2 regions of the Streptomyces spectabilis genome follow, and region 2 is predicted to be linked to the other one. Evidence: riboswitches for the same ligand, from Rfam matches in the RefSeq annotation. Region 2 holds a riboswitch; the other holds the start of a gene.

Region 1 (3,404 bases), 4.7 Mb from region 2:
GCGGGGATGTGCAGTCTTACGGAGTGAGACGGGACGGGCGGGACGCCGGGGGACGGACCGGACCCGGCGCGTCCGTGCGATCGGTCCCTGTGATCAGTTCCGGCGCGGGGCGCGCGTCACTTCTGCCGCTTGTAGAACGGCAGCGCCACGACCTCGTAGGGCTCGTGGGTGCCGCGGATGTCCACGCCCACCCCTGCCGTGCCGGGCTCGGCGTGGCCCGGGTCGACGTACGCCATCGCGATCGGCTTGCCGAGCGTCGGCGACGGGGCGCCGGAGGTGACCTGGCCGATGACCTGGCCGTCCGCCACGACGTCCATGCCCGCGCGCGGGACCCGGCGGCCCTCGGCGATCAGACCGACGAGCTTGCGCGGCGGCGCGGTCGCGGCGCGCTCGGCGGCGGCCTTGAGGGCGTCGTGGCCCACGAAGTCGTCGGCGTGCGTCGTCTTGTCGAACTTCACGACCCGGCCGAGGCCCGCGTCGAAGGGGGTGAGGGACGTCGTCAGCTCGTTGCCGTACAGCGGCATGCCCGCCTCCAGGCGGAGCGTGTCGCGGCAGGACAGGCCGCATGGCGTGAGCCCGACGGGGGTACCCGCGTCCGTGAGCGCCTGCCACAGCTTCTCGGCGTACTCGGGGCGCACGAACAGCTCGAAGCCGTCCTCGCCGGTGTAGCCCGTGCGGGCGATCAGGGCGGGCACGCCCGCCACGGTGCCCGGCAGGCCCGCGTAGTACTTCAGGCCGTCCAGGTCGGCGTCCGTGAGGGACTTCAGGATGCCGGGGGACTCCGGGCCCTGCACGGCGATCAGGGCGTAGGCGTCGCGGTCGTCGCGGACCTCGGCGTCGAAGCCCGGGGCGCGCTCGGTGAGGGCGTCCAGGACGGTCTGGGCGTTGGAGGCGTTGGCCACGACCATGTACTCGGTCTCGGCCAGGCGATAGACGATCAGGTCGTCCAGGATGCCGCCGTCCTGCTGACAGATCATGGTGTAGCGGGCGCGGCCCACGGAGACGGAGCCGATGTTGCCCACGAGCGCGAAGTTCAGCAGGTCCACGGCCTGGGTGCCGCGCACGGTGATCTCGCCCATGTGGGAGAGGTCGAAGAGGCCGGCCTTGGTGCGCACGGCGTTGTGCTCGTCGCGCTCGCTGCCGTACCGCAGCGGCATGTCCCAGCCCGCGAAGTCGGTCATGGTGGCGCCCAGCGACCGGTGCAGGGCGTCGAGGGCGGTCTGACGTGGGGCGCGTGCGGTCTGACTCATCAGTACTGGCTCCAGGGCATGACGGGCGAGGTCGGTCCTCCCCATCTGTCATAAACCTGAGAGGTTCACCATGCCCCGCGCGTATAACGGAGCATGACTTGCACCTTGGGTGGAGCCGTCCCGCCGGCCGACCTGGTCGCGCTCGTCGGGGGAGTGGCTCGCTTTTCAGATGTGCCTCGCCCGCGCGGTACGGGGCCTGAGAGATTCAAGGGAGGAACTTGCTCCTTCGGCGCCCCGCGACGCTCACGCGTCACCGGGGACTCTCCCGCGCGGATTCAAGCGGCCGGTATGGAGTTGGCGCGCACATCATTGCACGCGCCCCCGCTTCACAACAGCCGCAACCAGGGAGTCCCCCGGTGTCGTCTTCGTAGGGCATTACCGTCTCTTTACACTCGACGGAGAAGTACTGGGGATGAGTGACGTGACGAGCATGGGGAGGCCGATCACGGTGCGCAGGAGCAGTGCTTACGCGACGACCACGGGTGTCTCGCTGCCCAAGGCGGGAGCCGTGCTGCCCGGTGCGGGCGTCGCGCTGCCCCCGCAGCCGGGCGCCCCCGCGGGCCCGGCGCGCGAGGCCGCCACCGGTTCCCCGCGGGCCGTGGTGCGCGACCTCAGGGGCCGCGCCGGGCGCGGCCCGCGCCGTCTGGTGTTCTCCGCCGGTGACGTCGTCGTGGTCTCCGGGCTCCCCGGCAGCGGCAAGTCCACGCTCATGCGGCGCGCCGTGGCGGGCCCGCGGGTGGACTCCCAGGACACCCGCGACCGCTGGGCGGCCCGCGTGCCGCGCCGGATCCCGTACGCGCTCTACCGCCCCCTGGTCCGCGTCGCGCACTACGCGCACCTGCTCCGGACGCTGCGCGCCGGCACCGGCGTCGTCGTCCACGACTGCGGTACGCAGCCCTGGGTGCGCCGCTGGCTCGCCCGCGCGGCCGCCCGGCGCGGCGCCACGCTGCACCTGCTCCTCCTCGACGTGCCCGCGCCGGTCGCCCTCGACGGCCAGCGCGCCCGGGGTCGCGGCGTCTCGCGGTACGCCTTCGCCCGGCACCGCAGGACGGTCGGCCGCCTGGTCCGGGCCGCCGAGAGCGGAGAGCTGCCGCGCGGCTGCGGCTCGGCGGTGCTGCTCGACCGCCGGGCGGCGGGGGAGCTGCGCGACCTCGGCTTCGAGGGCGAAGGCGGGTAGGCCGCGGCCCGCGCGGCGGACGGCGTTAGGGTCGGGCCGCAGAACAGCACGGAGAGCAGGGGTCGAGACAGATGGCATTTCCGGGGGACGTACCGGCACAGGCGCACGCCCATCCGCACGGCGGCTGGCCCGCGAACGAACTGGAGCAGGTGCTCGCCGCCTCGCTCGGCGCCCCGCCGTCCGAGGCGACGGGCGCCCGCATGGTCGAGGTGCTCGGCCGCAGCGCGCTGTGGATCCCGCTGCCGAACGGGGGCGGCCCCGAGAGCGGCACGCTCGACCTGCCGACGCTGGAGCTGGACGGACAGGCGTACGTGCCCGTCTTCACCTCCGAGCAGGAGTTCCGGCAGGCCACCGAGGGGCGGATGAGCTGCGCGGTGGCGCCCGCGGTGGAGTTCGCGCGCGGCCTGGCGCCCGAGCTCGGCATCGCGCTCAACCCGGAGGGCACGGTGGCGGTGCCGCTGCCGCCCGCCGCGGTGGCCGCGCTGTGCCAGGTGGGGCGGACGGAGCTGGACGGGCCCACGAGCGGCGGCCGGGTGCGGCTCTTCGAGCCGGACTGGCAGGACGACCCGGTGGACTTCCTGTCCGCCGCGGCCCGGGAGTTCGAGGCGACCGGCGCGGTGCTCAGCGCGCGGCGCTGTCTCGCCACCGTCGAGGACGAGGCACCCACCCTCTTCATCGGCGTCGAGCTGTCCTCCTGGGAGGGGGACGCCAGGGAACTGCCCCTACAGGCCCTGGGCCGCGCCCTCGGCCGGACCCCGGCCCCCTGGCCGGTCAACCTGGTCCTCCTGGACGCGACCCAGGACCCGGTGGCCGACTGGATGCGAGCAAGGCTCCGCCCCTTCTTCACCGCGGTCTAGGGGAGCGCCCCGAAGGGGCGCGGGGAACTGCGCGCCCAGCCACGACGAGGCCGCGGACGCAGGACGGCACAGCACGGCAGACCTGTTCAAGCGCTAAGTCGCTACGTCCCGCTTAAGCTG
Region 2 (3,404 bases):
GGACACGTACGACGTGGACATCCACGACCGCGTGCGGGTGCGGATGGAAGTGGCGCGGCTCGCCGACCGGTGTGTGCAGCGGCTGCGGGCGGCCGGGCACTCCGGGCGGACCATCGTCCTGAAGGTGCGGAGGTTCGACTTCTCGACGCTGACGCGCTCCGAGACGCTGCGGGGGCCCACGGACGATCCGGCCGTGGTGCGGGAGGCGGCGGCGCGGCTCCTGGAGTCCGTGGACACGACGGGCGGGGTGCGGCTCCTCGGGGTCGGTGTGAGCGGTCTCGCGGACTTCACCCAGGAGGACCTGTTCGCGCAGGCCCACGCCGTGCTGCAGACCGAGTCCCTGGCGCCGGCGGCCGAGGGGGAGGAGACGGCGGCGGTCCCGGTGGAGCCCGCGGGCGACGAGGGCGGGGCCCACGCGGGATCCGGGGCCGGGGAAGCGGCCGGGGAGCCGGTGGCGCCCGCCGAGCGGCGGTGGCCCTCTGGGCACGACGTACGGCACGCGGTGTACGGGCCCGGATGGGTACAGGGCAGTGGTCTGGGGCGGGTGACCGTGCGGTTCGAGACCCCGGATTCGGCGCCGGGGCGGGTGCGGACGTTCCGTACGGACGACCCGGAGCTGGAAGCTTCGGATCCGCTGCCGTTGGTGGTGGCAAAGGACGGGGAGGCCCCCGGGGGCGCGGTGCCGCTGGCGGGAGGGGCGGCAGGGTAGCCGGGGGAGGACTTCGTGCGGGGAGGCGTCAGGTGCCCGGCCCGTCCGCCCGGTGGCCGAAGTCGTGGTCCGGCGGGGGCGGAGGTGCCACGTCCAGGCCGTAGTGGCGGTAGAGCTGGAGCTCCTGCTCGGGGGAGAGGTGACGGCCCACGCCGAAGTCCGGGGCGTCCTTGATCAGGGCGCGTTCGAAGGGGACGCGCAGGGTTCCGTCCTTGACCAGCTCGCTGGGCTCAAGGGGGACGAACGCGTCGCGGCTGAACAGACCGGTGCGTATGGCCGCCCACTCCGGGGCGCCGGTGGCGTCGTCGAGGTAGATCTCGTCGACCGTGCCGATCTTGGTGCCGTCGCGGTCGAACGCCTTGCGGCCGATGAGATTGCGGGGATCGATATCCGTCTGCACGTTCCCTCCAATTGGTCGCAAGTCATCCGGGCTCATCCGGTTTTCGGTCGTCACCACTACGAAAGAGCACATCGGGACGGGCGGCCACTCGAGGGATCGGCCACGGACCGCGCTGGTAGGCTGGCAAACGGCTGTTGACCCCGTGCGGGAGAGCTCTTCGGTGGCAGCACCGGAGGCGCCGAAGGAGCAACTCCTCCCCGGAATCTCTCAGGCCCCTGTACCGCACGGACGAGGCCACTCTGGAAAGCAGGGCGGGCGTCGGGCGGGCACGCTCGGAACCCTTCCTCACCGACGGTGAAAGCAGGACCGCCTTGGCGGGCCTGTGAAGCTCTCAGGTTGAGATGACAGAGGGGGAGGCCGTCCGGGTACCCGCGCCGTGGTGCCCCTCGCAGGTCGTGTCAGACCAGGAGGCCTCCGCAATGACAGCCACCCCTCGCACTCCGCTCGTACAGCTGGAGCAGGGAATTCCGTTCGAGCAGCGGCACATCGGACCCGATGCAGAAGCCCGCGCCAAGATGCTCGCCCAGGTCGGGTACGGCTCCTTGGACGAGCTCACGGCCGCCGCCGTGCCGGATGTGATCAAGAACGCCGAAGCCCTGGAGCTGCCCGGCGCGCGTACTGAGGCCGAGGTCCTGGCCGAGCTGCGCTCCCTCGCCGACCGCAACCAGGTGCTCGACTCGATGATCGGGCTCGGCTACTACGGGACGTTCACGCCGCCGGTGATCCTGCGGAACGTGATGGAGAACCCCTCCTGGTACACCGCGTACACGCCGTACCAGCCGGAGATCTCCCAGGGGCGCCTGGAGGCGCTCCTCAACTTCCAGACCGTCGTCGCCGAGCTGACGGGGCTGCCCACCTCGGGCGCCTCGCTGCTCGACGAGGGCACCGCGGCCGCCGAGGCCATGTCCCTCTCCCGGCGCGTCGGCAAGGTCAAGAACGGCGTGTTCGTCGTCGACGCCGACGCGCTGCCGCAGACCGTGGCCGTCATCCGGACGCGGGCCGAGCCGACCGGCGTCGAGGTCGTCGTCACCGACCTCAGCGACGGCATCCCCGCCGACCTCGCCGCGCGCGAGATCAACGGCGTACTGCTCCAGTACCCGGGTGCCTCCGGTGCCGTGCGTGACATCAAGCCGGTCATCGAGCAGGCCCACGAGCTCGGCGCGGTCGTCACCGTCGCCGCCGATCTGCTCGCGCTCACGCTGCTCACCTCGCCCGGCGAGCTCGGCGCCGACATCGCGGTCGGCACCACGCAGCGCTTCGGCGTGCCGATGGGCTTCGGCGGCCCGCACGCCGGCTACATGGCGGTGCACGAGAAGTTCGCCCGCAACCTGCCCGGCCGCCTGGTCGGCGTGTCCGTCGACGCCGACGGCAACAAGGCCTACCGCCTGGCCCTGCAGACCCGCGAGCAGCACATCCGCCGTGAGAAGGCGACCAGCAACATCTGTACCGCGCAGGTGCTGCTCGCCGTCATGGCCGGGATGTACGCGGTCTACCACGGGCCCGAGGGCCTGAAGGCGATCGCCCGGCGCACCCACCGCTACGCCACGCTGCTCGCCGAGGGCCTCAAGGCCGGCGGCGTCGAGATCGTGCACGGCGCGTACTTCGACACGCTGACCGCGCGCGTGCCCGGCAAGGCCGCCGACGTGGTCGCCGCCGCGCGCGAGGGCGGGGTCAACATCCACCCGGTCGACGCCGACCACGTGTCGTTCGCCTGTGACGAGACCACCACGCGCGCGCAGCTCTCCGCGCTGTGGACGGCGTTCGGCGTCGAGGCCGACGTGGAGGCCCTGGACACGAGCGTCGAGGACGGCCTGCCCGCCGGGCTGCTGCGCTCCGACGACTACCTGACGCACCCGGTCTTCCACCAGCACCGCTCCGAGACCGCGATGCTGCGCTATCTGCGCCGGCTCGCCGACCGCGACTACGCGCTCGACCGCGGCATGATCCCGCTGGGCTCCTGCACCATGAAGCTCAACGCGACCACGGAGATGGAGCCCGTCACCTGGCCGGAGTTCGGGCAGCTGCACCCCTTCGCGCCCGCCCAGCAGGCGCAGGGCTATCTGACCCTGATCCGCGAGCTGGAGGAACGTCTCGCCGAGGTCACCGGCTACGACAAGGTCTCGCTCCAGCCGAACGCGGGCTCCCAGGGCGAGCTGGCCGGTCTGCTCGCGGTGCGCGGCTACCACCGTGCGAACGGCGACGACCAGCGCACCGTCTGCCTCATCCCGTCCTCCGCGCACGGCACCAACGCCGCGAGCGCGGTCATGGCCGGGATGAAGGTCGTCGTGGTGAAGA

The links. A riboswitch is a leader RNA that binds a small molecule or an ion and turns the genes downstream of it on or off. The one in region 2 is predicted to bind glycine.
Region 1: linked by a shared signal. The riboswitch ahead of gcvT (glycine cleavage system aminomethyltransferase GcvT) and the one ahead of gcvP (aminomethyl-transferring glycine dehydrogenase) in region 2 are both predicted to bind glycine.

The regions. Positions count from the first base shown of each region.
Region 1 is NZ_CP023690.1:6,609,717-6,613,120, forward strand. It holds gene gcvT (glycine cleavage system aminomethyltransferase GcvT) at 117-1,250, opposite strand; glycine riboswitch at 1,426-1,528, opposite strand; gene CP982_RS29135 (AAA family ATPase) at 1,663-2,427, shown strand; gene CP982_RS29140 (enhanced serine sensitivity protein SseB) at 2,499-3,284, shown strand.
Region 2 is NZ_CP023690.1:1,914,061-1,917,464, reverse strand. It holds gene CP982_RS08085 (DNA polymerase IV) at 1-709, shown strand, start outside; gene CP982_RS08080 (PRC-barrel domain-containing protein) at 738-1,109, opposite strand; glycine riboswitch at 1,245-1,342, shown strand; gene gcvP (aminomethyl-transferring glycine dehydrogenase) at 1,529-3,404, shown strand, end outside.